Linked DNA regions of Pararoseomonas sp. SCSIO 73927. The protein of the gene in region 1 interacts with the protein of each later gene in a pairwise test. Links are inferred from orthologs where the notes say so. Each region holds a gene or a part of one and is shown on either strand. Other genes may lie near its edges. The genes, in order: VQH23_RS10850, dnaQ and dnaE.

What was found.
Region 2: the proteins of VQH23_RS10850 (region 1) and dnaQ interact in binary tests that used the Escherichia coli proteins (3 or more experiments, as listed by UniProt). The link is inferred for Pararoseomonas sp. SCSIO 73927 from one-to-one orthologs.
Region 3: the proteins of VQH23_RS10850 (region 1) and dnaE interact in binary tests that used the Escherichia coli proteins (3 or more experiments, as listed by UniProt). The link is inferred for Pararoseomonas sp. SCSIO 73927 from one-to-one orthologs.

What each region holds. Positions count from the first base shown.
Region 1 is NZ_CP146232.1:2,293,131-2,302,642, forward strand. What follows is about bases 2,895-5,882. They hold VQH23_RS10850 (DNA polymerase III subunit gamma/tau), read right to left. Parts: upstream 5,395-5,882; coding sequence 3,394-5,394; downstream 2,895-3,393. Other genes in these bases: VQH23_RS10845 (YbaB/EbfC family nucleoid-associated protein), read right to left, coding at 2,994-3,335; VQH23_RS10860 (alpha-L-glutamate ligase), read left to right, coding at 5,704-5,882. In the rest of the region: VQH23_RS10830 (glycosyltransferase family 4 protein), read right to left, coding at 1-449; VQH23_RS10835 (FkbM family methyltransferase), read right to left, coding at 466-1,947; recombination mediator RecR, read right to left, coding at 2,062-2,694; more of VQH23_RS10860, read left to right, coding at 5,883-6,717; nudC (NAD(+) diphosphatase), read left to right, coding at 6,804-7,745; VQH23_RS10870 (phosphoribosylamine--glycine ligase), read left to right, coding at 7,742-8,041; VQH23_RS10875 (hypothetical protein), read left to right, coding at 8,038-8,577; VQH23_RS10880 (CapA family protein), read left to right, coding at 8,909-9,512. UniProt on the Escherichia coli protein: Part of the beta sliding clamp loading complex, which hydrolyzes ATP to load the beta clamp onto primed DNA to form the DNA replication pre-initiation complex.
Region 2 is NZ_CP146232.1:2,187,394-2,196,800, reverse strand. Bases 2,405-5,287 are described here. They hold dnaQ (DNA polymerase III subunit epsilon), read right to left. Parts: upstream 4,253-5,287; coding sequence 3,557-4,252; downstream 2,405-3,556. Other genes in these bases: pckA (phosphoenolpyruvate carboxykinase (ATP)), read right to left, coding at 4,332-5,287; VQH23_RS10370 (M20/M25/M40 family metallo-hydrolase), read right to left, coding at 2,405-3,486. Outside these bases: VQH23_RS10380 (MBL fold metallo-hydrolase), read right to left, coding at 92-1,078; VQH23_RS10375 (LysR family transcriptional regulator), read left to right, coding at 1,199-2,137; more of VQH23_RS10370, read right to left, coding at 2,287-2,404; more of pckA, read right to left, coding at 5,288-5,936; VQH23_RS10355 (pyridoxamine 5'-phosphate oxidase family protein), read right to left, coding at 6,103-6,642; VQH23_RS10350 (response regulator transcription factor), read left to right, coding at 6,723-7,424; VQH23_RS10345 (hypothetical protein), read left to right, coding at 7,551-7,766; VQH23_RS10340 (stimulus-sensing domain-containing protein), read left to right, coding at 7,901-9,407. UniProt on the Escherichia coli protein: DNA polymerase III is a complex, multichain enzyme responsible for most of the replicative synthesis in bacteria. The epsilon subunit contain the editing function and is a proofreading 3'-5' exonuclease.
Region 3 is NZ_CP146232.1:3,989,056-3,999,540, forward strand. The notes cover bases 3,591-7,551. They hold dnaE (DNA polymerase III subunit alpha), read left to right. Parts: upstream 3,591-3,901; coding sequence 3,902-7,351; downstream 7,352-7,551. Other genes in these bases: clpS (ATP-dependent Clp protease adapter ClpS), read right to left, coding at 3,591-3,834; VQH23_RS18850 (NADPH-dependent oxidoreductase), read right to left, coding at 7,358-7,551. In the rest of the region: proS (proline--tRNA ligase), read left to right, coding at 275-1,591; VQH23_RS18830 (lipoprotein-releasing ABC transporter permease subunit), read left to right, coding at 1,591-2,844; VQH23_RS18835 (ABC transporter ATP-binding protein), read left to right, coding at 2,837-3,532; more of clpS, read right to left, coding at 3,529-3,590; more of VQH23_RS18850, read right to left, coding at 7,552-8,185; VQH23_RS18855 (hypothetical protein), read left to right, coding at 8,332-8,889; rpsB (30S ribosomal protein S2), read left to right, coding at 9,090-10,013; tsf (translation elongation factor Ts), read left to right, coding at 10,170-10,485. UniProt on the Escherichia coli protein: DNA polymerase III is a complex, multichain enzyme responsible for most of the replicative synthesis in bacteria. This DNA polymerase also exhibits 3' to 5' exonuclease activity. The alpha chain is the DNA polymerase catalytic subunit.

The DNA.
Region 1 (9,512 bases):
GCCACGCCGTTGAAGCGCCGCAGGCGGTCCCCCACCACGCGGGAGTTGGTGAAGACGTGCCGCGCCTCCGACAGGAACTCGTTGTCCGCCGCCATCACCGCGTCGCGCAGGGCCCGGCCGGCGGCATGGTCGGGCACCGCGCCGTAGGGCGTGCCCCAGAGGTCGTAGAAGCCGCGCAGGTGGTGGATGAACCACACCACCTTGCGGCGGTGCCGCACCGCGTGGGCGGGCGGGCGGATCGTGATGACCTGCTCGAAGTAGTCGTCGAGCTTCATCATGCGGAAGGCCGCGGTCTGCGACAGGATCTGGTCCTGGTACTCGACGAAGGGCAGGTAGACCGTCTCCACCTGGTGCCCCCGCGCCGTGAGCTTCTCGTTCAGCCAGTCCACGATGAAACGCCCGCCGCCGTACACCAGCGGCACGGCGGAGGAGACGATGCCGATCCTCACGCGCGCCGATCCCCGCTCAGGCCAGCCGCAGCGCGGGGTAGGTCTCGGCCGGCTGACGCAGCATGAGCAGGTTGGCCGTCGGCACCGCCGCCAGGGCGGAAACCGGCCGCGCCGGCCGCACCGTGCCCGTGGCCTCGTCCACCTCGTAGGGCGTGAAGCCGGCGCCCGTGAACAGCGCCATCCACTCCGCGGGCGCGACGCCCGCGCGGCGCAGGTGCTCCGGCCCGAACTCCACCAGCGCCGCCATGCCCGGATTCTCCGAGAGGATGCGGCCCATGCCCCGCCACACCTCCGGCTCGAACCCCTCCACGTCGATCTTGGCGAGGTGCACGCGCGTGCCGGGCGGCACCAGCGCGTCCATCGGCCGCACATCCACCGTCTCGCTCCCTTCCGAGCCCGGCAGGGCGAGCAGGGAGGAGTGGCCGGAGGTGACGCCGAGGTTCAGCTCCGCCGTGCCCGGCGCCGCGCCGGCCGCGCAGCGGTGCAGCGTCACGATCCTGTCCAGCCCGTTCGTCACCAGGCTCCGCCGCAGCAGCTCCGCCAGCCGGGCCGTGGGCTCCACCGCGATCACCCGGCCCGCCGGGCCGACGCGCCGCGCCGCAGGCAGCACCGTCAGCCCGACATTCGCCCCCACGTCCAGCACGGTGTCGCTTTCCCGCAGCACGGCCTGGATCACCGCCACCGTGCCCGGCTCCAGCCGCCCGCCGCTCTCGTACATCGCGGCGACGAGCGGCGCGTCCTCGGCGGGGATGAGGAGGAAGCCCTCGGGCAGGCGCATCAGCAGGGCGTCGCCGACGGGAAGCGCCACCCGCGAGAGCAACGGCTCCGTCCGGTCCCGCACAAGGCCGTAGAGCATGTCGGTCCGGCTCTGCAGCTGGCCGGAGAGCGCCTCCGCCCCTCCGTTGGCCCCTCCCGCGAGCCGCTCCTCTGTGCTGGCCACAGCCCCCGCGAGCCGCTCCTCGGTGCTGGCCACGGCCCCCGCGAGCCGCTCCTCCGTGCTGGCCACGGCCCCCACGAGCCGCTCCTCGGTGGCGGTGACAGCCCCCGCGAGCCGCTCCCCGGTGGCGGTCACGGCCCCGGTGACCGCGTCCTGCCGCTGCCCCTGCTCGAGGCGGAGCGCGTCGATGCCGAGCTGCAGCGCCCGCATCCGAAGCCCCAGCCGGTCGATCGCCTGCTCGACCCCGGCCGTCTCGGCCCGCAGGTGGTGCTCCACCCGCTCGAGGCGCCCCGCGAGGTCGTCCAGCCGCGGGGGTAGCGGGTCGATGCGGTCCGCGATCGCCTGCATCTGCCGCGCCAGCGCGTGCGTGGCCGCCGCCACGGTGGCGGCAACCCCGCTGTTGATCCGGGCGTCGAGGTTCGTGTCCTCCACCGCCTGCCGCAGCCGCAGCTGGATGCGGTGCAGGAAGGGTAGGGCGAAGGGACGCAGTCCCCGCAGCGCGACCCGGCCGGCGCGCCGGTGGATGGGACGAGGAGGCTGGCTCTCAGACACGCGCGGCACCGGACCTGTCATGGGTGATCGGCGGCCTGGGCCGCGGCGCCTTCATAACGGACCCACGGGGGGCGGCAAGTCGGGGAGGGGACGACCCGTACCGAAACCGACGCTGTGCTCCCGCTACGCCGGGCGGCGGGCCCGGAGGGCGGCGGCCAGGGTGCCGTCGTCCAGCACGTCCAGCGCTCCGCCCATCGGCACGCCCTGGGCCAGCCGGGTGACGGGCACGAGGAGCGGCCGCAGCCGGTCCGCCAGGTAATGGCCGGTGGAGGCCCCCTCCACCGTCGCCGGCAGCGCCAGGATCACCTCCTCCACCTCCCCCTTCGCCACCCGCTCCACCAGCGGCTGGATGGCCAGGTCCTCCGGCGACACGCCGCCGAGCGCCGAGAGCGTGCCCCCCAGCACGTGGTACAGCCCGCGATGCGCCCCCGCCCGCTCCAGCGCCCAGAGGTCCGAAACCCCCTCCACCACGCAGACCAGCCCGCGCTCCCGCCGGGGGTCGCGGCAGACGCCGCAGGGATCACGCGAGTCGAGGTTGCCGCAAACCCGGCAGGGCTTCACCGCCTCCGCCGCCGCATCCAGCGCGCGGGAGAGCGGACGCATCAGCCGCTCCGGGTCCTGCAGCATCCGCAGCGCGGCGCGCCGGGCGGAACGCCGCCCGAGGCCGGGAATCCGCGCCAGCAGGGCGACCAACTGCTCCACCGGGTCGTTGGGCGGAACCGGATCCGGGCGCATCGCGGAAGGGTCGAACGGCATCCGTTGCATATGGTGACGATCCCCCTCCGGCGCATCGGACGGCGCTTGCGGACCGGGGAGAGGAAGAAGGAATTCTTCCTTTCCCCGGACCCCTCACCATCATCTTTTTCTAGGCTTTGGATTTACTCTGCTGACGGTGCGCCTCGGGTCGATGACCCGAGGCGACTGCAAGGGCAGGAAGAGGCCCGTCACGCCGAGACCTCGTGTCAGGCCGGCGTGGCGGCAGCCAGAAGGGGATCCAAGGGCCTCAGGCCCTTGGTGGGGGTCCAGGGAGCGAAGCCCCCTGGGGCCGGTCGCGCTCAGAACGGCAGCTTGAACCCGCCCAGCCCGCCGCCCATGCCGGGGATGTTGAGGCCGGAGGTGGCCTTCGACATCTCCTCCGCCATCATCGCCTCCACCTTCTGCTTGGCGTCGGCGTGGGCGGCGACGATCAGGTCCTCCAGCACCTCGCGCTCCTCCGCCACCATGAGGGAGGGGTCGATCGCCAGGCCCTTCAGGTCGCCCTTGCCGGAGAGGGTGACGCGCACCATGCCGGCGCCGGCCTGGCCCTCCATGGTGGCGGCCTCCAGCGTCGCCTGCATCTCCTGCATCTTCGACTGCATCTGCTGAGCCTGCTTCAGCATGTTGCCCAGGTTCTTCATGCGGCGGTCCTCAATTGGGGGGGGGGGAGGGCGATGGCCCAGGCGGATGGACCAAGCCTCAGGGCCTGTCCATCCCCGCGGGCTCGGCGTCCAGCGGCGCGAAGGCGAAATCGTCGTCGTCCACCGGGGCGAAGTTCACGTCGTCCGCCAGCACCACCTCCGGCTCCTCCGCCGGGGCGGCCTCGGGCGGGGGCAGGCCGTAGTCGTCGAGGTTGGCGTCGCGCACGTCGCGGATCTGGGCGCCGGGGAAGGTCTCCATCACGGCCAGCACCAGCGGGTGGCTGCGCGCCACCTCCAGCCGCGCCTCGTCCGCCGCCCGGCGCTGCGAGGCAAGCGTCGGCTCCCCCTCGGCGTTGGAGAGGGAGACGGTCCAGCGCGCCCCCGTCATCTCCTGCAGCAGGGCGGAGAGCTGGCCGGGCAGGTCGCGCGGCGCGTCCGGCAGCATCCGCAGCTCGATCCGCCCTTCCGCGAAGCGGACGAGGTGGACGGTATGGACGAGGTGCGCGTGCAGCTTCGGCCGACGGCCTGAAGCGAGCGCCGCCACCTCGCGGAAGGTGGTGGGGCGGGCGAGGGGGGCAGCCTCGGGCTCCGGCTGGGCCGCCACGGCCACGGCCGCGCCGCCACCACCCGCGATGGCCCGGAAGCCGCCGGTTGGGCCACCAGCGGCCATCGGCGTGCCGACGGCCTCCGCCCCGCCGCCGGGGCTGCCCGCGGGCGCACCGCCGCCCCCGCCGCCGCGCGGGGGCGGGCTGGCGCCGGAGAGGCGGCGGACAATGTCGCCGGGGGTGGGCATCTCCGCCAGGTGTGCCAAGCGGATCAGCACCATCTCCGCCGCCGCGCGCCGGTCCGGGCTCTCCGCCACCTCGTTGATGCCGCGCAGCAACACCTGCCAGGCGCGGCCGAGCACGGGGATGGTCAGCGTCTCCGCCAGGGCCGCGCCGCGCGTGCGCTCCGCCTCCGGCACGGAGGGGTCGTTCCTCAGCGCCGGCACGGCCCGGAAGCGCGTCAGGGTGTGGGTCAGCTCCGCCATGTCGGCCAGCACCACGCCGGGATCGGCGCCGCGCTCATGCGCGCGGTCCATGGCGGCGAGCACGGCGGGAAGGTCGCCGCGCAGGGCGGCCTCCATCAGGTCCATCACCAGGGCGCGGTCCGCCAGCCCCAGCATGTCCCGCACCGCCTCGGCCGTGACGCCGGCCCCGTCCTCGGACGGCATGGCGATGGCCTGGTCGAGCAGGGAGAGGCCATCGCGCACGGAACCATCCGCTGCGCGGGCGACCATGGCGATCGCCTCCGGCTCCACGGTCGTCCCCTCCGCCTCCGCGATGCGGGCGAAGTGCGCGCGCAGCGTCTCCTGCGGCACGCGCTTCAGGTCGAAGCGCTGGCAGCGGGAGAGGATGGTGGCCGGAACCTTCCGGATCTCGGTGGTGGCAAACAGGAACTTCACCTGCGGCGGCGGTTCCTCCAGCGTCTTCAGCAGCGCGTTGAAGGCCGCGCCGGAGAGCATGTGGACCTCGTCCAGGATGTAAACCTTGAAGCGCCCCTGGCTCGGCCGGAAGCGCACCGCCTCCCGGATCTCCCGCACATTGTCCACGCTGTTGTTGGAGGCGGCGTCGAGCTCCACCACGTCCGGGTGGCGGTCCGCCAGGATGGCGCGGCACTCCGGGCACACGCCGCAGGGATCGGCCGTGGGGCCGCCCTTCCCGTCGGGCCCGATGCAGTTCATGGCGCGGGCGATGATGCGGGCCGTGGTGGTCTTCCCCACCCCGCGGACGCCCGTGAGCATGAAGGCGTGCGCCACCCGGTTCTGCGCGAAGGCGTTCCGCAGGGTGCGGACCAGCGTGTCCTGCCCGATCAGGTCCGCGAAGCTCTTCGGCCGGTACTTGCGGGCCAGCACCCGATAGGGCTGGGCCGGCTCATCCGGTGTGGGCGCGGGTGTGGGCGCGGCGGTGGGCGCAGGGGGCGCGGCCGGTGCGGGATCGCCGAACAGGCCGGGCCCTTCCATCGGGGGCTCCGGCAGGTCGTCCGGCGCTTCGGTCGAGAGGTCGGTGTCGCTGGTCATCCGGGCCGCATCATACGCGGCCTGGGCCGCCAGGCATCATACCAAGAGGTGGAAGACCGGACCGCGACCCGAGCGATGACCCGCCTCGGCTGCTTCCTTCCGGACCTGACCGGGTCGACAGGGCGCCCGTCCGCGACCGGCCTTCCGCCGCGGTATATGAGGGGAAGGCGCCCCGGGAGCAACCGGGATCGGGGCCGGTTCGCGGGTTGGGAACGACGATTTCCCGCGCGTCCCCGCCGCCCACCCTTTCTCACGATGGCATGTCGCCCTATCTCTGGCCACCACAACAGCTCATCGTGAGACGCCGGGATGTCCCAGATCCACATCATCCACGAGAACCCCGAGTGGCTCCCGCCGCTGGCCGCGGCCCTGGACAAGCGCGGCCTGCCCTGGGCGGACTGGAACCTCTCCTCCGGCAGCTTCGACCTCTCCCGGCCCCCGCCGGAGGGCGTGTTCTACAACCGCATGTCCGCCTCCTCCCACACGCGCGGCCACCGCTACTCCGCGGAGCTGACGGCGGCTGTGCTGGCCTGGCTGGAGCGCTACGGGCGCCGCGTGGTGAACGGCCCCCGCGCCCTGGACCTGGAGATCAGCAAGGCCCGGCAGTACGCGGCGCTGGAGGCGGCCGGGATCGCCGTGCCCGGCACCGTGGTGGTGCGGGGTGAGGCGGAGGACGTGGTGAGGGCGGCCCGCGCCCGGTACGGCAGCGGCCCGCTGATCCTGAAGCCCAACCGTGGTGGCAAGGGCCTGGGCGTGCGCCTCTTCGCCGATCCGGACGCGCTGGCCGCCTTCCTGGCCGACGCGCCGGAGGACGAGCTGCCCGCCGACGGCCTCTGGCTGCTGCAGGACTATCTCCGCGCCGCGCGGCCCTTCATCACCCGCGCCGAGTTCGTCGGCGGCCGATTCCTCTATGCGGTGGAGGTGGACACCTCCTCGGGCTTCGAGCTCTGCCCCGCCGATGTGTGCGAGGTGCCCAGCCCCTCCGCCGCGGTGGGCGACGCTTTCTGTCCGGTTGGTGAGGCGCCGGCCGCCGCGCCGGTGGCGGCCGCGCCGCGCTTCCGCGTCCTGCCGGACGGCATCGAGGCCGGGCAGCGCGCGGCGCTGGAGGGCTTCCTGGCCGCCAACGGCATCGAGGTGGCGGGGATCGAGTTCATCCGCACGGTGGAGGGCGAGGTGTTCACCTACGACGTGAACACCAATACCAACTACAACCCGGCCGCCGAGGAGGCCGCCGACCTCGCGGGCACGGACCGCTCCGGCCCTGGCGCGATCGCCGCCTTCCTCGGCGCCGAACTGGCCCGCACCCGGCGCGCGGCGGCCTGACGCGCGGCGGGGAGGGGAGGCCTCCTCCTCTCCCCGGTCCCGCCGGATGGACCGTACCCCCCGGCCATGGCAGGTTCGGCCGGTCCATGCTCACCATCCCCGCCAGCCGCCCCAACGCCTATACCGGCTCCCCGCTCGACCGGGTCTCGGACCGGCGGGACGACGCCGATTTCGTCGCGGCCGCCCTGGCCTCGAAGGAGAGCCTCATCGCCCCCGTCTGGCGATCGAAGAGCCTCCTGCGCGGGGTGGAGGAGGGCGCCCCGGAGGCGGTGCTGCTGACGCGGGAGGCCGCCGAGGCCGTCCTCATGGCCGGCGGCCATGATCAGTCCACCTGGGCGCTCCTCGGCCTGAACGGGGGCACCCCCGTCTTCGCTGTGGACTGCAGCGCGGCGGAGGACCCGCTCCCCCTCCTGCCCGAGGGCATGGGCGCCTTCCACGACCTGCGCGCTGTCGCCGGCCTGCTGCCCCCGGGCGAGGCATCCATGCTCGCCCACGCGCGCGGCCTGATGCACTGGCGCACCCGCCACCGCTTCTGCGGCGTCTGCGGCCACACCTGCGAGCCTCGCAGCGCCGGCAACGCCATGGCCTGCACGAACTGCAACGCCCAGCACTTCCCGCGCACCGACCCCGCCGTGATCATGCTCGTGGTGAACGGCGACGAGTGCCTGCTCGGCCACTCCACGCGCTTCCCCAACAGCGCCATGTACTCCACCCTCGCCGGCTTCGTGGAACCGGGGGAGAGCCTGGAGGAGGCGGTGCGCCGCGAGGTGAAGGAAGAGACGGGCGTGACCGTCGGCGCCTGCCAATACCACTCCTCCCAGCCCTGGCCCTTCCCCGCCTCGATCATGCTCGGCTTCCACGCGGAGGCGCTGAGCCGCGAGGTCACGATCGACCCCGCCGAGCTGCGCGACGCCCGCTGGTTCACGCGGGAGGAGATCCGAAACCCCGAAGCCGCCGGCTTCCTCCTGCCGCGGGTGGATTCCATTGCCCGGCGCCTGATCGAGGACTGGCTGGAGCACGCCCCATGACCCGCGCCCTTCCATTCGCCGCGTTGCTGCTGGCCCCCCTGGCCCTGGCGGCCTGCCGCGCCAACGATCCCCTGCCGCCCCCCGCCAATGCCGCCGAGGCCGCCTGCCGCCGGGAGGCGCAGGACTCCGCCGGCGTGGACCGCGGCTTCGAGCGCCTGCAAATCCAGAACCCGACCCAGAACCAGCGCGTGACGGGCGAGATCGCCCTGGCCGAGCGTCAGGCCTACCTGCGCTGCCTCCGCACCAAGGGGCTGGCGGCGCCGGGCGGCGTGGAGCCCGTCCGCCCGCCCGGGTGAGGGCGGACGGCCGCCGCGCCCTCGGCGCCGCGCTCCTCACCCTGCCCGCCGCCGCGCGCGCCCAGCCCCTGCCGCCCGGCCCCGAGATCGAGGCGGCCTGGGCCGCGCTCGGCCCCGCCGCCCGGGGCTGGTCCCTCCTCGCCTCCCCGGCCTTTCCCGTCGCCTGGCCGCCGCAGGGCTCCCTGCGCCGCTACGCCTTCGCCTATCGCCACCGTCCCAGCCTGGCCGACGGCGTGGAGGTCGCCGCCCCCTGGGCCGCCGCCGAGACCGGCCCGGGCACCCTGGGCCGGATCATCTCCCTCTCCAGCGAACTGACTCCTCTCGGCATCCAGGGCGTCCGCCCGCTGAGTGGCGAGGAGACGCGCCTGATCGGGCGGGAGGCGGAGGTGGCCAGAATCCTCCTTGCCCCACCCGACGAGGCCGGGGCCGCCCTGGTCCGCGCCTTCCACTGCAACTGGGCCAGCCGCAATGGCCTGGGCGCCCGCGCCATCGCACCCCATCATCCCGCCTTCATCGCCTGGCTGGGCTGCGGCTGAGGCCGTCCTTGGGGGCCGGAGCCAGGGGGCTTTGCCCCCTGGACCCCCACCAGGAGGCTGAGCCTCCTGGACCTGCATCGGGCTGCCGCAGGACGGGCGGGACGCGTCAGCCGCCTCGGCTTCATGAGCCGCGGCGCACCGTCAGCGGAGGGAGACCAGCTCGAAGAAGAGGAAGGGTTCGAAGCACTGCTTCGAACGGGGCCGGGAGGAGGAATTCCTTCTTCCTCTCCCCGGGACAGACGGCCGGTGCGGGACGGCGCACACGATTTCCGGGCACGATCTGGCACGGCCCGTGCCAGGATCGCCGGGCTTCCTCCCCGGAGACGCCGCCTTGCCCGATCCGCTCCGCCTTGCCCTGACCGGCGACAGCATCCTCCAGCGCCGCCTCCTCTCGCGCACCGATCCGGTCCTCCGCCCGCTCTTCGACATGATCCGGGGCGCGGACGTGGCCTTCACGAACTTCGAGACGCTCGCGAATGACTTCCGGGGCGATCCGGCGCTGGAATCGGGCGGCTCGCATTTCGGGGCCCCGGCCTGGGTGCTGGACGAGCTGGCAGAGGCCGGGTTCTCCCTCTTCGCCACCGCCACGAACCATGCGCTGGACTATGGCGTCTCCGGCCTGCTGCACACGCTGGAGGCGCTGGACGCGCGCGGCCTGTCCCATGCCGGGCTCGGGCGCAATCTGGAGGAGGCGCGGCGGCCGGTCTTCCACGGCCACCCGAACGGCACGGTGGCGATGCTCGCCTGCTCCGCCACCTTCGCCAAGGGCCAGGAGGCGAGCGCGCAGCGGCCCGACATGCCCGGCCGCCCGGGGCTGAACCCGCTGCGCTACGACACGGTGCACGAGGTGCGGCCCGAGCACATGCGGGCGCTGCGCGAGATGGCGGATGGGCTGGGGCTGGAGGCCTTCCGGCAGATGATCGTGAAGCTCGGCT
Region 2 (9,407 bases), 100 kb from region 1 along the record:
CCGTCCCATCCCTGCCCGATGGCGCGGCCGGCCCGTGTCCCGCCCCACCGGACCGGGCGAGGTCCGGGGCCTCACGGCAGCCGGCGGGCGGTCAGAACTGCCAGGGGGCGGGGACCCAGGCGTAGCCCGTGTCCGTCCTCAGCATCCGCCCCAGGCCGGGAAAGGGGTAGTGGAAGCCGAGGACGAGGAGCCGGTCGGCCGCCGCCCGGTCGAAGATCCGGCGGCGCGCCTCCAGCGCGGCGTCCTTGTCGCGGTCCGGCCCCGGCCGCCAGTTGCGGTCGATGTTGATGACGGGGAGGTAGGCGAGGTCCGCCGTCAGCAGCAGCTGGTCGCGCCCGGAATGGACCAGGAGGGCGGCCATGCCCGGCGTGTGGCCGGAGGCGGCGATGGTGGTGAGGCCCGGCACGATCTCCTGCCCGGCCTCGTAGAGCCGCACGTCGCGCGAGACGGGCTCCAGGCCGCGCTTGATGGCGGCGGCGAAGTTGCGCCGGAACTCCGCCGGCACGGGCATGTAGGACAGGTCGGGCTCGCCGCGGACGAAGAAGTCCCAGTCTGCGCGGGGCACGAAGACCGCGGCCCGCGGGAAGGCGCGGCCGCCATCCGGCGCGCGCAGGTTGCCGACATGGTCGGGATGGGCGTGGGAGACGACGACGGCGTCGATGTCGCCCGGCGTCAGCCCGACCGCGGCGAGGTTGGCGAAAAGGCGCCCGCCATTCGGCCCCATGCTCTGCCCGGCCCCCGCCTCGAGCAGGATGCGGCGCCCGCCCGTCTCGATCAGCAGCGTGTTGAGGTTCAGCGTCATGTGGTCGGCGGGGAGAAAGGCGTTCCGCAGCACCGCACCCAGCTCGGCCTCCGGCGCGTCGCTGGCGTAGACCCGGGGCGGCCCGCCGATCACGCCGTCGCTCAGCACCGTCGCGGCGACCTCCCCCACCCGGAAGCGGTAGTGCGCGGCGTTGCCGATCGGGGCCACGGCGCCCTGCGCCAGGGCGGGCCGGCCGGGTCTGCCGGTCAGCGCCGCTCCCGAGGCGGCGGCCGCCGTCAGCATGATGGTGCGACGGTTGATGGTCAGGCGTGTCACGGGGTTGCCGTCCTCGATCCCGGCGGCCGCGGCGTGCGGCGCCTGCCCCCGGAAATGACACCCCACCGGCGCCCGAATAAGCTGGCAATGGATGCCAGGCCTGATAACCCTGGCTTCCCAATGAAGCCGCTCCGCCTCGACAGCCTGGACGTCCTCGCGGCCATCATCCGGCACGGCGGCTTCCGCGCCGCCGCGGCGGAGCGGGGCGTCTCCTCCACCGCGCTGAGCCAGACGATCCGCGCCCTGGAGGACGGGCTGGGAATCCGCCTGCTGAACCGGACGACGCGGAGCGTCGCGCCCACGGAGGCGGGCGCGCGGCTGCTCGAGCGCCTCGTGCCGGCGCTGCAGGAGATCAGGACGGCGATCGACGAGCTCGACGGGCTGCGGGAGAGGCCATCGGGCACGCTGCGGATCAACGCGCCCGGCCCGGCCGTGGATCACGTGCTGTGCCCGCTGGCCTTCGAGTTCATGGAGATCCACCCGGAAGTCCGGGTCGAGATCATGAGCGACGCGGCCATCGTGGACATCGTGGCCCAGGGCTTCGACGCCGGGGTGCGCTTCGGGCAGCAGCTGGACCAGGACATGGTGGCCGTCCCGCTGGGGCCGCCGCTGCGCTACGCGATCGTCGCGGCGCCGTCCTACCTGCGGCGGAACGGCGAGCCGGGCAGCCCGCAGGACCTGGTCGGGCACGCGTGCATCCGCCGGCGCTTCCCGGGCGGCACGCTGGCCCGCTGGAAGTTCGAGAGGGGCGGGGAGGCGGTGGAGATCGTCCCCAGCGGCCGCCTGACGCTGAGCTCCGCGCACCAGGAACTGGGCGCCGCCCTCGCGGGACAGGGAATTGCCCACCTGCTGGAGGACTACGTGCGGCCCTCCCTCGCGGAGGGCTCGCTCGTCGAAATCCTCCGGGACTGGAGCCAGGACCTGCCGGGGTGGTTCCTCTACTACCCGAGCCGGCGGCACCCCAGCGCCGCGATGAGGGCGTTCCTGGACCTCGTCGCCGCCCGCCGCGTGCGGCCACCAGGCCCAGGCCCGCTGAGTCCAGGGCAGCGCCCGATGTGATCGGCCGATGGCAGGGCGGCCGGAGGTGCGGGGATGGCTGACCTGCCCAGGCCGAGGACAGGCCGCGCACGGCGATGCGCCGCGACCGATGCGCCCGCGTCCTCCTCCCCGCCAGCACCGCCCTCCCCGGCATCGAGGAGGCCCGGGCCCTAGGCCTCCATGTCGGCCGTCTTCAGCAGGGTGGCGAAGGCGAGCTGCATGTCGTGCAGGGTCTGCCCCGGCTCCACGTCCACCCACTCGTCGAGCGAGTGCGCACCGGCGCCGGCACCGGCGCTGAGGGCGATCCCGGGAACGCCCATGGAGATGGGGATGCTGGCATCGGTGGAGCTGGCGACGGCCTTGGGCGTGAAGCCCAGCGCCTTCGCGGCGGCGGTGGCGTTGGCCACCAGGGCGCTGTCGCGGTCGATGGCGCCGGCGGGGCGGTCGCCGATCTTCTTCCACTCGGCGGTGATGGCGCCCTTGGCGGTGCTGCGGGCGGCGTTCTCCGCGTCCACGGCCTTCCCCACGATCGCCTTGAAAGCGGCGTCGATGCGGGCGAGCTCCTGCGCGGAGTCCGAGCGCAGGTCCACCTCCAGCCACACCTCGTTCGGGATGGAGTTCACAGAGGTGCCGCCGCCGAGGACGCTGGCGCTGAAGGTGGTGCGGGGCGAGGCCGGGACCGGCATGCGGGAGAGGCCGGCCATCGCCTCGGCGAGCGCGAAGGAGGGGCTGACGAGGCCGAAATCCATGAAGCTGTGCCCGCCCGGCCCGCGGAAGGTGACGCGGTAGCGGAGCGAGCCGGTGGCGCCGGAGACGATGGTTCCCATGCCCATCGGGCCTTCCACCGAGATGAAGGCGGCGATGCGGCCGGCGTAGCGCCCTTTCTGGAAGAGGTGGCGGATGCCGCGCAGGTCCCCCAGCCCTTCCTCGCCCACATTGCCGACGAAGAGGATGTCGTGGCGCGTCTGGATGCTGGCGGCGTCCATGGCGCGGAGGAAGGCAAGGTTCATCGCGAGGCTGCGCGTGTCGTCGCCGATGCCGGGGGCGTAGAGGCGCGTGCCCTCGCGCCGCACCTTCAGGTCGGTGCCAGGGGGGAAGACCGTGTCGAGGTGAGCGGCGACGACGATGAGTTGACCGTTGCCGAGCCCGCGGCGAAGGCCCATCACGTTGCCCTCCTCGTCGGTCTCGCACTCCTCCAGCCCGGCCTCCCGCAGCATCTCCAGGTAGGCGGCACCGCGCTCGGCTTCGCCGAAGAAGGGGGCAGGGATCTCCGTGAGCCGGATGGTCTCCTCGACGAAGCGCTCGTGGTTCGCCGCCAGGTGGCGCAGCGCCTCCTGATAGACGGGGCTCTTCATCACGCTCTCGACCATCTGCCGTATCCCCTCGCGGAGCGGATGCCATGCGACGGGCGGGCGGGGATGTCCAGTGCGGGGACGGGTGCTAGGACGCCGCGTCCAGGCCGGCCCAGACCGGATCCTTCAGCTTGCTGGTGAAGGCCGCGTGGCGCTCCATCTCCTCCGGCGTGTTGGCGATGGGGCGCGGCGTGCGGGCGATGGGGCCGGCCGTGGTCGCGAGGCCGCTGCGGTTGCCGCCGAGGGCGGTGGCCAGCGCCAGGCCGGGCTGCTTGCCGCCCATCAGCTCCAGATAGACCTGGCCGAGGAGCTGCACGTCCAGCAGCGCGTTGTGGGTGGTGCGGGCCGAGAGGTCGATGCCAAAGCGGCGGCAGAGGGCGTCGAGGCTGTTGGGCAGGCCGGGGAAGCGCTTCTTCGCCATCTCCAGCGTGTCCACCATGCGGCTGCGGGGGATGCGCGGCGTCTCGCAGCGGTCGAACTCGTAGTCCAGGAACTTGAAGTCGAAGGGGGCATTGTGGGCGATCACGGGATCGTCCCCCAGGAACTCCAGCAGCTCCGGCAGGATCGCGGCAAAAAGGGGCTTGTCCGCCAGCATGGAGGCGGTGAAGCCGTGCACCTTCGTGGCCTCGGGGGGCACGTCGCGCTCGGGGTTGATCAGCTTGTGGAAGTGCCTGCCCGTCGGCATGAGGTTGACCACCTCGATGGCCGCCACTTCCAGCACGCGGTCGCCGGTGGCGGGGTCTAGGCCGGTGGTCTCGGTGTCGAGGATGAGGGCGCGGGACATGCCGGGAATATAGACCCGCCGGGCCGCGCAACCCAGGGAAAGAGATGGGGGAGGGCCGAGAAGCCCTCCCCCATTCGCGTCAGGCCGCGGCCTTGATGGCGGCCTTCTTCACGTCCTCGCTGACGGTGCCGGCGAAGGTCTCGAAGTTGCCCTCGAACAGGCCCTGCAGCTTCTTCGCCGTGGCGTCGTAGCCGGCCTTGTCGGCCCAGCTGCCGCGGGGGTTCAGCACCTCGGCGGGCACGCCCTCCAGCGCCTTCGGGATCGAGAGGCCGAAGAAGGGCTCCGTCTCGAACTCCACCTTCGCCAGGCTGCCGTCCAGCGCGGCGCGCAGCAGGGCGCGGGTGTGCTTGATCGACATGCGGTGGCCGGTGCCGTAGCTGCCGCCGGTCCAGCCGGTGTTCACCAGCCACACCTGGGCGCCGTCGCGCTCGATCAGCTCCGCCAGCATCTTGCCGTAGGTCTCGGGGTGGCGCGGCAGGAAGGGGGCGCCGAAACAGGTGGAGAAGGTGGCCTGCGGCTCCTTGCCCAGGCCCTTCTCCGTGCCCGCCACCTTCGCGGTGTAGCCGGACATGAAGTGGTACATGGCCTGCGCCGGGGTCAGCTTCGCAATCGGCGGCAGCACGCCGAAGGCGTCGGCCGTCAGCATCACCACGTTCTTCGGCAGGCCGGCCTGCCCGCCCGGGACCGTGTTCGGGATGAACTCGATCGGGTAGCAGGAGCGGGTGTTCTCGGTCAGCGAGCCGTTCTCGAGGTCGAGGTTCCCGCGCTCGTCGCCGATCACGTTCTCCAGCACGGCACCGAAGCGGTGGGAGGCGTCCCAGATCTGCGGCTCGGCCTCGCGGGAGAGCTTGATGACCTTGGCGTAGCAGCCGCCCTCGAAGTTGAAGACGCCCGTCTTCGTCCAGCCGTGCTCGTCATCGCCGATCAGCGCGCGCTCGGGGTCGGAAGACAGGGTGGTCTTGCCGGTGCCGGAGAGGCCGAAGAAGAGGGCCGTGTCGCCGCCCTTGCCCACGTTGGCGGAGCAGTGCATCGGCAGCACGCCCTGCGCGGGCAGCAGCCAGTTCATCACGGTGAAGATGCTCTTCTTGATCTCGCCGGCGTAGGAGGTGCCGGCGATCGCGATGATCTTCTTCGCGAAGGAGAGGGCGATCAGCGTGGTGGAGTTCGGGCGGCCGCCGTGCTCGGGCTTCGCCTCCATCTCCGGGGCGTGCAGGATCACGTAGTCCGGCTCGAAGCCGGCCAGGTCCTCCGCCGGGGGGCGGATGAACATGTTGCGGGCGAAGAGGGCGTGCCAGGCGTTCGTCGTCACCAGCCGCACCTTGATGCGGTAGGCGGGGTCGGCGCCGGCGTAGAGGTCCTCGGTGAAGAGCTCGGGCTGCTTGCCGAGATAGGCGCGGACGTCGGCGGTGAAGGCCTCGAACTTCGCGGGGTCGAGCTTCTGGTTGACCTTGCCCCACCAGATCTCCTTCGTGACCTCCGGATCGTCGGCCACGAACTTGTCGGCGACGGAGCGGCCGGTGTGCACGCCCGTAACGCCCATGAAGGCGCCATCGGCGGAGAGGCGGCCCTCGCCCCGGCGCATGGCGTGCTGCACGAGGCCGGGGGCGGTCAGGTTGGCGTGGATCTCGAAACCCGACTGGACGCCGGTGCCGGAGAGCGCCCGGGCGTGGGAAATCTCGTTCATGCTAAGCGCTTTGCCTCTGATGGACCGGACCGGGGAGGGGCTGATCCGCGTCCCTCAGAGGATTGTAGCCTCGACAGGGGGTCAAAATTAAGGCTGGATGATAGGGGCCCGGCAAAATAACCGTCCGGTTACTTAGCAAGTGCAGCATGGCACCGGATTCGTGTCGTTACGCCTCCCCCGCCTCAGGCCGCAGGGCCGCGGCGCGCAGCCGGTGCGCCCGGCCGAAGCCGAGCACCAGCAGCGCGCCACCCGACTCGACCCGCCAGAGGGAGAAATCCGCGAAATCGGCGTAGGGCTCGGCATAGGGGTGGCGGGCCAGCCAGACCGCCTTCAGCTCCGGGTCGTCCACGGGCTCGGCCACCCCCGTCACGCTCACCCGCGGGGTGGTCTGGGGGTTGGGGCCATCCGCCGCGCCCTGGAAGAGAACCGCGCAGCGGCCGTCGCGGCGGAGCTGGCGCGTGTGCTCCGAGAGGGCGGAGAGGAAGAGCAGCACCGCCCCGTCCGGCGCGACGGCGGGGGTGACGAGGGAGGCGAAGGGCTGCCCGCCCTCCCCCACCGTGGCGAGGGTGGCGGAGGCGGCGCCGCGCATCAGGCGGCGGGCCTGGAGAGCCGGGTCGGAGGCCAAGTCGGGGGCCAAGTCGGGGGCCGGATCGGCCTCCCGATTAACGGCGGGGCCGCCTGCCTCTCCCGGTTTGTCCTCTGCCATGGCATCCTCCGCTCCATCTGGCCGCCATATTTGGCCGCCATCCTGTCGCGCCGCCGCGACCAGGCCTTCAGGGACGCCCGATGCCCCATACCATCGCCCTCGTCGATGACGACCGCAACATCCTCACCTCCGTCTCCATGACGCTGGAGCAGGAGGGCTTCACCGTCCGCACCTACACGGATGGCGAGAGCGCGCTGCAGGGGCTGATGGCCCGCCCCGTGGACCTCGCGGTGCTGGACATCAAGATGCCCCGCATGGACGGGATGGAGCTTCTGCAGCGCCTGCGCCAGCGCAGCGGGATGCCCGTGATCTTCCTCACCAGCAAAGACGACGAGCTGGACGAGCTGATGGGCCTGAGGCTGGGGGCGGACGACTACATCACCAAGCCCTTTTCCCAGCGCCTGCTGCTGGAGCGCATCCGCACCCTGCTGCGCCGGAACGAGGCGAGCCGGGCGGAGGGCAGCGGCACCCCCCAGGGCGGCGTGATCGCCCGCGGCGACCTCGTGCTCGATGAGACGAAGCACACCTGCACCTGGAAGGCGAAGCCGGTGCAGCTGACAGTGACGGAGTTCCTGCTCGTGAAGGCGCTGGCCGTGCGCCCGGGCATGGTGAAGAACCGCGACCAGCTCATCGACGCCGCCTATGGCGAGAACATCTACGTGGATGACCGCACCATCGACAGCCACGTGAAGCGCGTGCGCAAGAAGTTCCGGGCCGTGGACGACAGCTTCGGGCAGATCGAGACGCTCTACGGAATCGGGTACCGCTACAAGGAAGCGTGAGGATCCATCCGCTGGGTGGATGGCTGGTATCCGCTCGCTCGAGTGGAAGGCGACGGGGGGCGAGCGCATATCGCTCGCAACAGACGACGACATAGTGCCGCCGCCTAACACTCAAGGCATGATTTCATGTTCAACCTTCGCAACCTCGCCCTCGCCGCCGCCCTGATCGGCGGCGCGCTGGCCTCCGCCCCCGCCTTCGCCGACCAGGACCGCGTGCCCGAGGGCGCCACCGCCTCCGGCGCCTGGGTCTCGGCGCCCAACAGCCGCACCCCGCTCGCCGGCGCCGGGCAGAGCTTCCTGGAGCGCACCGGCGCGACGGGCGGCGCCGGCCAGCAGAACTGAGCCGCCGCTTCGCCCCTTGGGGCGGCTGAAGGGGGCCGCCGGTTCGTCCGGCGGCCCTTTTTCGTGCGCGCCGCCCCGGGAATGCCACGCCCCGGCCTCACCCTCGGCCGCGGAACTGCTGTAGGCTGCGCCCCATGCCGGACGCCAGCGGCCCGATCCTGACCGAAATTCCCCCCGCCGTTCCGCTGGAGCGGCGCGGCCGGAACCGGCGCGTCTCGCCGCTGCTCCGGCGCATCCTGCTGGTGAACATGCTGCCGCCCTTCCTGCTGGCGGCCACCCTCCTCTACCTGGACCAGTATCAGGACGGCCTCCTGGCCGCCGAGGTGCAGGGGCTGCGGACCCAGGCCCGCATCTACGCCAACGGCATCGCCGAGGCCGGGGTGCGGATCCAGGACGACCGCGCGACCCTGGTGCCCGACACCGCCCGCCCCCTGCTGCGCCGCCTGACGGAGCCGAGCCCGGGCACCCAGGCGAAGCTCTTCGACAACAACGGCCTGCTGGTGGCCGACAGCCGCGTGCGGGAGGGGCCGGGCGGCGCGATCGTGACCGAGCCCCTGCCCCCGCCGGAGCAGCCGGGACCGGTGGCCGGCTTCATCGGCCGCCTCTACGAGCGGGTGCTGGACTGGTTCCCCCGCCCCCGCGTGCGCGGCCCGGCCGTGGTGGTCGATGAGAGCGCGGGCGCCGCCTCCTTCGACTGGCAACCCGATCTCGGCCCGGACCGGCGGGAGGAGCTGCGCCTGGCGCTGGAAGGCGGCGTGAACCCCTACGTCCGCCGCACCGGGGATGGCCGCCTTCTCGTCTCGGTGGCCGAGCCCGCCCGGCGGGCCAACCAGCCCGTGGGCATCGTGCTGCTGACCCGCGAGGCGCGGGAGGTGGACGAGCGCGTGATGGAGATCCGCGGCTCCGTCCTCGCCCTATTCGCCATGGCGCTGGCGCTGACCGTCGCGCTCTCCGTCTATCTCGCCCGCACCCTCGCCTCACCGATGCTGGAACTGGCGGCCTCGGCCGCCTCCATGCGCCAGGGCAAGGGGCGGGGCGGGTCGGTTCCGGCGCCGCTGATGGGCCGGCAGGACGAGATCGGCACCCTCGCCCGCGCGCTGCAATCCGGCGCCAACGCCCTCTGGGCGCGGGTGGACGCCAACGAGCGCTTCGCGGCCGACGTGGCGCACGAGCTGCGGAACCCCCTCACCTCCGTCCGCTCCGCCATTGAGACCCTGCGCCGGGTGGAGAACCCGGACCAGCAGAAGCGGCTTCTCGCCATCATCGCCGAGGACGCGGTGCGGATGGACCGCCTCATCGGCGACATCTCCGACAGTTCCCGCGTGGACGCCGAGCTCTCCCGCTCCGTGGCCGAGCCGGTGGATGTCGGCCCCATCCTCTCCACCCTGGTGGAGCTGCACGGCGCCACGCGGGGCGAGGGCGACCCGGCCATGGAGATCGACTCCCCCGCCCACCTGGTGGTGCGTGGCGTGGAGGGGCGGCTGGTTCAGGTGTTCCGCAACCTGCTGGGCAACGCCCTCTCCTTCTCCCCGCCCAACGGCGCCGTGCGGGTGCGGGCCAGGACCACGGGCGCCATGGCGGAGATCGCGATCGAGGACGAAGGTCCCGGCATCCCCGAGGCCAAGCTCGAGGGCATCTTCG
Region 3 (10,485 bases), 1.7 Mb from region 1 along the record:
CGGCAGCTATGCCGAGGAATACGTCGTTCTGTGTCGTGGAAGCCTATTTTCTTGGCGTTCGATGTTGGATTTTTCTTCGTCCCGGGGCCGCACTGCAGCATGATCGGGACATGGAAGAGGGCTCTTCCTCTTCCGCCGTGTGACTGGCGTTTCCTCCCTAAACTCGGGCCGTCCCTTCGGGGCGGCCCTTCTTTTTTGCGCGCCCGCCGGGCGGATTGCGCGGCCCGCCCCATGCTCTAGGTTGCCCCCCTCTTCCCTTCCGGAGCCCTCCGCCTTGCGCCTCTCCCGCGCCTTCCTGCCCACGCTGAAGGAAACCCCCGCCGAGGCGCAGATCGTCTCCCACCGGCTGATGCTGCGCGCGGGCATGGTCCGCCAGACCAGCGCCGGCATCTACGCCTGGCTGCCGCTGGGCCTGCGCGTGCTGCGCAAGGTCTCCGATATCGTGCGGCAGGAGCAGGACCTGGCCGGGGCGCAGGAGATCCTGATGCCGACCATCCAGGCCGCCGAGCTCTGGAAGGAGAGCGGGCGCTACGACGGCTACGGCAAGGAGATGCTGCGCATCATCGACCGGCACGACCGGGAGATGCTCTACGGCCCGACGAACGAGGAGATGGTCACCGACCTCTTCAAGACCTACGCGAAGTCCTACCGGGACCTGCCCCGCAACCTCTACCACATCCAGTGGAAGTTCCGGGACGAGATCCGCCCGCGCTTCGGCGTGATGCGCGGCCGCGAGTTCCTGATGAAGGACGGCTACTCCTTCGACCTGGACGCGGAGGCGGCGCGCCAGTCCTACCGGCAGATGTTCCGCGCCTATCTCCGCACCTTCGCGCGGATGGGGCTGAAAGCCATTCCGATGCAGGCGGATACCGGCCCGATCGGCGGCAACCTCTCCCACGAGTTCATCATCCTGGCGGAGACGGGCGAGAGCGTCGTGTATCTGCACAAGGATCTGCTGGAGTTCGACGTGCTGGAGCAGGACGGGACCGGCACGGGTGACCCCTCGCCGGTGGTGGATTTCTGGACCAGCCGCTACGCCGCGACGGACGAGAAGCACGACGAGGCGGCCTGGGACGCCATCCCCGCCGAGAGCCAGATCACCGCACGCGGGATCGAGGTGGGCCACATCTTCTACTTCGGGACGAAGTACTCCAAGTCCATGGGGCTGACCGTGGCGGGGCCGGACGGCACCCCCGTGAACCCGGAAATGGGCTCCTACGGCATCGGCGTGTCCCGCCTGCTCGGCGCCATCATCGAGGCGAGCCACGACGAGGAGGGCATCATCTGGCCGGACGCGGTGGCGCCCTTCGCCTGCGCGATCCTCAACCTCAAGCCCGGCGACGCGGCGGCGGACGCGCTGTGCGAGCAGGTCTACGCCGCGCTTCCGGGCGAGGCGGTGTACGACGACCGGCCCGAGCGCGCCGGCGCGAAGTTCGCCGATGCCGACCTGATCGGCTATCCCTGGCAGGCCATCATCGGCCCGCGCGGCGCCGCGAAGGGCATTGTGGAGCTGAAGCGCCGCGCCACCGGCGAGCGGCTGGAGCTGCCGCTGGACGAGGCGCTGGCGAAGATCAAGGCCACCCTCTCCTGATGTTCTCGCCCTTCGAGCGCGCCGTCGCCTTCCGCTACCTGCGCGCCCGCAAGGGCGAGCGCTTCGTCTCCGTCATCGCGATCTTCTCCCTGGTGGGGATCGCGCTGGGCGTGGCGACCCTCATCATCGTCACCTCCGTGATGAACGGCTTCCGGCACGAGCTGTTGGGCCGCATCCTCGGGCTGAACGGGCATCTCGGCGTCTACTCCCAGACGAACGAGGGGTTGCGCGACTTCGACGACATTGCCGTCCGCGTGCGGGGTCTGCCGGGCATCGTCTCCGCCACGCCGATCGTGGAGGGGCAGGTGCTCTTCACCAGCGAGGGCGGCGGCGCCACCGGCGGCCTCGCGCGCGGCATCCGTCCGGAGGACCTGCGCGCCCGGCCGCTGATCGCGGACAACATCCGCGCCGGCAGCCTGCAGCGCTTCGGGGAGCAGGACACGATCGTGGTCGGCAACCGCCTCGCGCGACGCCTGGGGCTGCGGATCGGGGACCGGATCACCCTCGTCTCGCCCCAGGGCCGCGCCACCGTCGTCGGCACCGTACCGCGTCTCAAGGCCTATGAAGTGGTGGCGATGTTCGAGGCGGGCATGCAGGAGTACGATTCCAGCTACGTCTTCCTGCCGCTGGACGCCGCCCAGGTCTACTTCCAGCACCGCGACACGGCGACGCAGGTCGAAGTGTTCGTCCAGAACCCGGACCGGGTGGGCGACGCGACGCGGGCCATCTACGCGGCGCTCTCCGGGCGCCCCGTGCGCGTGCTGGATTGGCAGGCCAGCAACTCCTCCTTCTTCGCGGCGGTGCAGGTGGAGCGGAACGTGATGTTCCTCATCCTCACCCTGATTATCATCGTGGCCGCTTTCAACATCATCTCGTCCCTCATCATGCTGGTGAAGGACAAAGGGCGGGACATCGCGGTGTTGCGCACGGTGGGCGCCACCAGCGGCGCCATCCTGCGCATCTTCCTTCTCGCTGGCGCCTCCATCGGCGTGGCGGGCACGCTGATCGGCTTCGCCATCGGCCTCACCTTCTGCCTGAACATCGAGAGCATCCGGCAGGTACTTCAGTCGCTCACCGGCACGGAGCTGTTCAACGCGGAGGTCTACTTCCTCACCCGGCTGCCCGCGGTGGTGGAGCCGATGGAGGTGGCCCAGGTGGTCGGGATGGGCCTCGGTCTCTCGCTGCTCGCCACGATCTACCCGGCCTGGCGCGCGGCGCGGCTGGACCCGGTGGAGGGCCTGCGCAATGGCTAACTCCCTGCTCTCCTCTCCCGTGCTGGCCCTTCAGGGCGTGGAGCGCCGCTACCGCACGGAGGCCGGGGAGCTGCCCGTGCTGCGCGGCGCGGCGCTGGAGCTGCGCGCGGGCGAGATCGTCGCCCTCGTCGCCCCGTCCGGCACCGGCAAGTCCACGTTGCTACACGTCGCCGGACTGTTGGAGAAGCCGGATGCCGGCGCCGTGCTGGTCGAGGGGCGGGACTCCGGCGGCCTCGGCGACGACGCCCGCACCGCCCTGCGGCGGGAGACGATCGGCTTCGTCTACCAGTTCCACCACCTCCTGCCGGAGTTCACGGCCGAGGAGAATGTGGTGCTGCCCCAGCTCGCGGCCGGGAAGCCTCGGCGCGAGGCGGAGGCGCGGGCGCGGGAGCTGCTCGGCTCCTTCGGCCTGGAAGATCGGCGGGACCACCGCCCCAGCCGCCTCTCCGGCGGGGAGCAGCAGCGGGTAGCCATCGCGCGGGCCCTCGCCAATGCGCCGAAGGTCCTGTTGGCCGATGAGCCCACGGGCAACCTGGATGCCGGCACGGCGGACCGCGTCTTCGCGGAGCTGCTGGCGGCGGCGCGGGGCAGGGGGCTCGCCGCCCTCATCGCCACCCACAACCCGGATCTGGCGGCGCGGATGGACCGCACCGTGACGCTGCGGGAGGGGATGGTGGTCCCGGGCTAGTTCTCCGGCTCGGTCGTGAAGCGCAGCGGGTAGCCCTCCCGCCCGGCCATGTCGGTGGCGCGGGCGGCCTTCTCCTCCGCGATCTCCCGCGTGAAGACGGCCACCACGCAGGACCCCCTCTGGTGGGCCGTCAGCATCACCCGCGACGCCCCGCCCTCATCCATGCGGAACTCCGCTTTCAGCACGCGCACCACGAAGTTGCGGGGCGTGTAGTCGTCGTTCAGCAGAATCACCTTGTGCAGGGGCGGCCGCGCGGGCTTCACCACCTCCTCCACGCGCGGGGGGCTCACGGTTTCCGGCATGTCCGCAACCTCCTTCGCGGTCCCGGAATCTGCTGCGGCGGGGCGGGAGAGCGCCTATATCTCCCCCATGTCCGGCAGCTTCGTCCATCTCCACGTCCACTCCGCCTACTCCCTGGCGGAGGGCGCCATCAAGGCCGACAAATTGCCTGGCCTGGCGAGGAAGGCGGGGATGCCCGCCCTGGCGCTGACGGACACGGCCGTGATGTTCGGCGCCCTGGAGTTCAGCCAGTACGCCGTGAAGGAGGGGGTGCAGCCCATCGTCGGCTGCCAGCTCTGGCTGGCCCGGCAGAAGGAGCCGGAGCGGCCGGAGGCCGCGCGCCTGCCGCCCGACCCGGTGGTGGCGCTGGCGATGGACAGGCCGGGGCTGGAGAACCTTCAGCGCCTCTCCTCCCTCGGCTGGCTGGGGGAGGACCCCTCGGGCAAGCCCGCCATCTCCCTGGACCAGTTGCAGGCCAACGCGTCCGGCATCTTCCTGCTGACGGGCGGCACTCTGGGCCCGCTCGGCCGGCTCCTGGCCGAGGGCCGCCGCGCCCAGGCCGAAGCGCTGCTGGCGGCGCTGCGCGAGGCCTATGGCGACAACCTGGCGGTCGAGCTGACCCGCCACGGCACTGAGCGGGACCGGGCGGTGGAGCCGGGGCTGCTGGCCATCGCCGATGCCGCCGCCCTGCCGATCGTCGCGGCCAATGACGTGTACTTTAAGGACGCCGCCGGGCACGAGGCGCACGACGCCCTGCTCTGCATCGCCGAGAGCCGCACGCTGGCCGAGCCGGATCGCCGCCGCCTGACGCCCGAGCACTGGTTCAAGCCGCCCGCCGCCATGCGGGAACTGTTCAAGGACCTGCCGGAGGCCTGCGACAACACCCTGGCCATCGCCCGCAAATGCGCCGTGATGGCGGAGACGAAGAAGCCGGAGCTCCCCATCAGCCGCAAGGTGCAGGAAGGGCTGACCGAGGCCGACATCGTGCAGGACATGGCCCGCAAGGGGCTGGACAAGCGCCTGGACGCCCAGGGGACGCCCGAGGAGGCCCGGCCCGCCTACCGCGAGCGGCTGGATTTCGAGCTCGGCATCATCGAGAGGATGGGCTTCTCCGGCTACTTCCTGATCGTGGCGGACTTCATCCAGTGGGCGAAGGCGCACGACATCCCCGTGGGCCCCGGCCGCGGATCGGGCGCCGGGTCGGTGGCCGCCTGGGCGCTGACCATCACCGACCTCGACCCCATGCGCTTCGGCCTGCTGTTCGAGCGCTTCCTGAACCCCGAGCGCGTCTCGATGCCGGATTTCGACATCGACTTCTGCCAGGACCGGCGCGAGGAGGTGATCGAGTACGTCCGGCAGGAGTACGGGCCGGAGCAGGTGGGCCAGATCATCACCTTCGGCCGCCTGCAGGCGAAGGCGGTGGTGCGCGACGTCGGCCGCGTGATGGGCATGCCCTTCGGCCAGGTGAACAAGATCGCGGAGCTCATCCCCTTCAACGCCGCCAAGCCGCCCACCCTGCAGGAGGCGCTGGACGGCGAGCCGCGTCTGCGGGAGATGCGCGAGACGGACGAGAACGTGGACCGCCTGATGGAGACGGCGCTGCAGCTGGAAGGGCTGTACCGCAACGCCTCCACCCACGCCGCCGGCGTGGTGATCGGGCGCAGGCCGCTGATCGAGATCGTGCCGCTCTACCGCGACCCGCGCTCCGAGATGCTGGTGACCCAGTACTCCATGAAGTACGTGGAGAGCGCGTCGCTGGTGAAGTTCGACTTCCTCGGCCTCAAGACCCTTACGGTGATCCAGCGCGCGCTGGACATTCTGAAGGGGCAGGGGGTGGAGATCGACATCACCACCATCCCGCTGGACGACGCCCGATCCTACGAGATGCTCGCGAAGGGCGACGCGGCCGGCGTGTTCCAGTTCGAGAGCCAGGGCATGCGGGACGTCCTCCGCATGATGCGGCCGGACCGGTTCGAGGACCTGATCGCGGCGGTGTCGCTGTATCGCCCGGGCCCGATGGCGAACATCCCCGCCTACTGCGCCCGCAAGCACGGCCAGGCCTGGGAGCCGGTGCACCCGGCCATGCGGAGCCTGGTGGAGGAGACCTACGGCATCCTGGTCTACCAGGAGCAGGTGATGCAGATCAGCCAGGAGCTGGCGGGCTACTCGCTCGGCGGCGCCGACCTGCTGCGCCGTGCCATGGGCAAGAAGATCCGCTCCGAGATGGAGGCGCAGCGCAAGATCTTCACCGAGGGCGCCGTGAAGAACGGCATTCCCCAGGACAAGGCGGGCGAGATCTTCGACCTGATGGAGCGCTTCGCGGAGTACGGCTTCAACAAGTCGCACGCCGCCGCCTACGCGCTGGTGTCCTACCAGACCGCCTGGCTGAAGGCGAACCACCCGACCGAGTTCCTGGCCGCCATCATGTCGCTCGACATGACGAACACGGACAAGCTTGCCTCCCACCTGCAGGAGGCCTCGCGCCTCGCCATCAAGGTGCTGCCGCCGGACGTGAACCGCAGTGATGCCGAGTTCGCGGTGGAGGTGCAGGAGGACGGCAAGAAGTCCATCCGCTTCGCCCTCGCTGCCGTGAAGCGCGTCGGGCAGGGCGCCATGCAGGACCTCGTGCGCGCGCGGAAGGAGGGCGGGCCGTTCAAGTCCCTCACGGACTTCGCGGATCGCGTGGACCCGAAGCTGCTGAACAAGATGCAGGTGGAGAACCTGGCCCGCGCCGGCGCCTTCGAATGCCTGGACCCGAACCGGGCGAAGGTGACGGAGGGGGCGGAAGCCATCATCCGCCGGGCCCAGGCCGCGGCCGAGGACCGGTCCAGCGCCCAGATCGGCCTCTTCGGCGCGCCCGGCGCCTCCGCCGACATGCCGCCGCTGCGCCTGCGCGACATGCCGGACTGGCCGCAGCTGGAACGGCTGGAGCGCGAGGCGGAGGCGATCGGTTTCCACCTCTCCGGCCACCCGCTGGACGCCTACAAGGACGCCCTGGCGAAGCTGAAGGTCTGCCCCATCGCCCGCATGACGGAGCGCGCCCAGGCCGGCGCCGCGCGGCTGAAGCTCGCCGGCACGGTGATCGGCACGAAGGAGCGCACGACGAAGACCGGCAGCCGCATGGCCTGGATCCGGATCTCCGACTTCTCCGGCAGCACGGAGGTGACCTGCTTCTCCGAGGTTCTCGGCAAGTGCCGGGACATGCTGACAGAGGGCAACGCCGTGCTCTTCAGCGCCGAGGTGAAGGTGGACGGGGAGGCGGTTCGGCTCACGGCGATGGACTGCGAGCCGCTGGAGGCGGCCGCGCAGTCCATCCCCGCCTCCCTCCGGATCGAGTTCGCCTCGATGGAGGTGCTGGACACCCTGCACGGCATCCTGGAGCGGGAAGGGCGGGGCAGGGGGGAGGTGGTGCTCATCCCCCGCACCGGTCCGGGGCAGGAAGTGGAGCTGGCCCTCCCCGGGCGCTGGAACGTCTCCCCCCGGCTCGCCCAGGCGCTGAAGGTGCTGCCCGGCATCGAGGCGGTGGAGATCGCGGCCTGAGGAGGGCTACTTAAGCGGAAAGCCCATCGCCCGCAGCGTCTCCGCCATGGTGTGGCGGCCGCTGAGGGACTCCGGGCCGGCCACGCGCTTCAGCATCCGCCCCGTCCAGTCTGCCCGGCCCATGCCGTTCGCCTCGGAGAACCCGGCCAGCACCCGGTCGTAGGCCGCCACGGCCGCCTCCTCGCCCGCGGTGCCGTAGGTCTCGCGGTGCAGGACCAGGGATTGCGGCAGGCGGGGCTTCACTTCCGCCCGCGCCTCCGTGTCGGGCCAACCGACCGCCAGGCCGAAGGCGGCGAAGGCCCTGGGCGGCAGGGCCAGCTCCGCCGCCACCTCCGGCGGCCGGTTCCGCAGCGCCCCGACATAGACCCCGCCGAGCCCGATCGACTGCGCCGCGAGCAGCGCGTTCTGGGAGGCGAGCGCGGCGTCCACCAGCGCGACCATGAAGCTCTCCAGGTAGTCCAGCCCGGCCAGCTGTTGCTGGTGCGCCTGCCCCATCCGGTCCAGCCGCGAGAGATCGGCGATCCAGCACAGGAAGAGCGGCGCCTGCCGGATGAAGCCCTGGTTCCCCGCCAGCGTTGCCAGCCGGTCCTTCCAGGCGGGATCCTCCACCGCCACCACGCTCCAAGTCTGCATGTTGGAGGAGGAGGGGGCGGAGGAGGCGGCGGCCACGATCGTCTCCAGCGCCCCCGGCTCCAACGGCCGGTCGAGGAAGTTCCGGTAGGAGCGGTGGGCAAGCATCGCCTCGATCATCGGGCTGCTCGGCCCCGGCGGCAGGCCGGGGATGCCGTAACGGAGATCCGGGGCGGAGAGAGGGGCCTCGGCGGAGTCGGTCATGGGGGCTTGGTCCTGTCGGCGCGTGTCGCGGCGCAGACTGCCACCGGCCCCCCTTGCGGCCCACCCATTGGAACCGGCCCCGCCCGCGCCCAACCTCTCCTTTGTTCTGGGTGCCCCGGAGGGGTGCCCGCCACGAGGAGGATCGCATGAGCAGGGACTTCCTGGACGACCGTCGCCGCGCGCTGGAGGAGGCGTTCTTCGCCCAGCAGAGCGACGAGCTGATCCGCCGCCTCCGCGCGGCCGATCCCGGGAGGCCGGAGCGCGACCAGCTGGCCGAGGTCTCCGGCCTGCGGGACCCGGCGCTGCTGGACCGGCTCGTCTCGCTCGGCATCGGCAGCGGCACCGTCGCGGCCCTGTCCATCGTGCCGCTGGTGGTCGTCGCCTGGGCGGACGGGATGATGGGGGACCGGGAGCGCCGGGCGGTCCTGGACGCCGCCCATGCCGTGGGGCTGGATGCCGGCAGCGACGGGCAGGCCCTTCTCTCCCGCTGGCTCTCGTCGCCGCCTCCCGCGGAACTGGTTTCTGCCTGGACCGACACCGTCCACGCCCTGGGCACGGAGGCGCGGGGCGCGCTGCGGCACCGCGTGATGGAGCGCGCGGTGCAACTCGCCGAGGCCAAGGGCGGCCTGCTCGGCCTGCTGGGCGGGATTTCCGCGCCCGAGAAGGCCGCGCTGGCCCGGCTGGAGGCCGCCCTGGCCTCCTGAACCACTTGCCCGGCCGCGCGCCGCGTGCGATATGCGGCCCCGCCGGGCGAGGGACCTCCCACGCCCGGCAAATCCGCACGCGGCGCGCCCTTCCGAGATAAGCGGCAGGGTCCGGTCCCCCGGGTTTTCCGAAGGAAAATCCCGAGGGCACAGCACCGCGGAGGCCCAACCGGATCATATCGGAAGGAAGGACACGCCCGATGGCGATGCCTGAGGTTACCCTGCGCGGCCTGCTCGAGGCCGGCGTCCACTTCGGCCACCACACCCGCCGGTGGAACCCGAAGATGGCCCCCTACATCTTCGGCGTGCGCAACCAGGTGCACATCCTGGACCTGCAGCAGACCGTGCCGCTGATGGACCGCGCGCTCCGCACCGTGCGCGACGTGGTGGCCGGCGGCGGCCGCGTGCTCTTCGTCGGCACGAAGAAGGCGGCGGCGGACTACGTGGCCGAGGCGGCGACCCGCTGCGGCCAGTACTACGTGAACCACCGCTGGCTGGGCGGCATGCTCACCAACTGGAAGACCATCACCGGCTCCATCAAGCGCCTGAAGCAGATGGACGAGCAGCTGGCCGGCAACACCACGGGTCTCACCAAGAAGGAGATCCTGATGCTGACCCGCGAGCGCGAGAAGCTGGACCGGGCGCTGGGCGGCATCCGCGAGATGGGCGGCCTGCCGGACGTGATCTTCGTGATCGACACGATTAAGGAGAAGCTGGCGATCGAGGAGGCCAACAAGCTCGGCATCCCCGTCATTGCCGTCTGCGACTCCAACGCGGATCCCTCCGGCGTGGCCTTCCCGATCCCGGGCAATGACGACGCCATCCGCGCCATCAACCTGTACTGCGACATGATGGCCGCGGCCGTGTTCGACGGCATCTCCGCCGAGCTCTCCGCCTCCGGCATGGATGTCGGCGCCCAGGCCGACCTCCCCTCCGAGGTGCTTCCGGACGAGGACGGCCTGCCGGGCGCCGGCGCCATCCCCGAGGCCCTCGGCGGTGCCGAGCTGGCCGATGCCCCGGCTCTCGAGGGCGCCGTGCAGTCCAGCCCCACCTCGGGCATGGGCGCGGGCGAGATGGAGACGATGGTCCAGGCCAACCGCGACGACGGCAACAACGCCGGCTGATCGCCCGCGGGCCGGGGCGGGGCTTCCCGCCCGGGCTCGCAATGACATGAACGCGCCGGGGTGGCCTTGCTGCCCCGGCGTGTCGCATACAGCGGCGGCACGAATCGCCCGGGGCCAGCCCTGGGTCACGCCGCCCCAAGGACGGGAAGACGAGAGATGGCCGAGATCACGGCAGCCATGGTCCGCGACCTGCGCGAGAAGACCGGCGCGGGCATGATGGATGTCAAGAAGGCCCTGGTGGAGAGCAACGGCGACGCGGAGGCCGCGATCGACTGGCTGCGCAAGAAGGGCCTGTCCGCCGCCGCCAAGAAGTCCGGCCGCGTGGCCGCCGAGGGGCTGATCGGCGTCGTCGCCGCCGGCACGAAGGCCGCCATGGTCGAGGTGAACGCCGAGACCGACTTCGTGGCCCGCAACGAGCAGTTCCAGGGCCTGGTCGAGACGGTGGCCAAGGTCGCCCTCGAGGTCGGCGAGG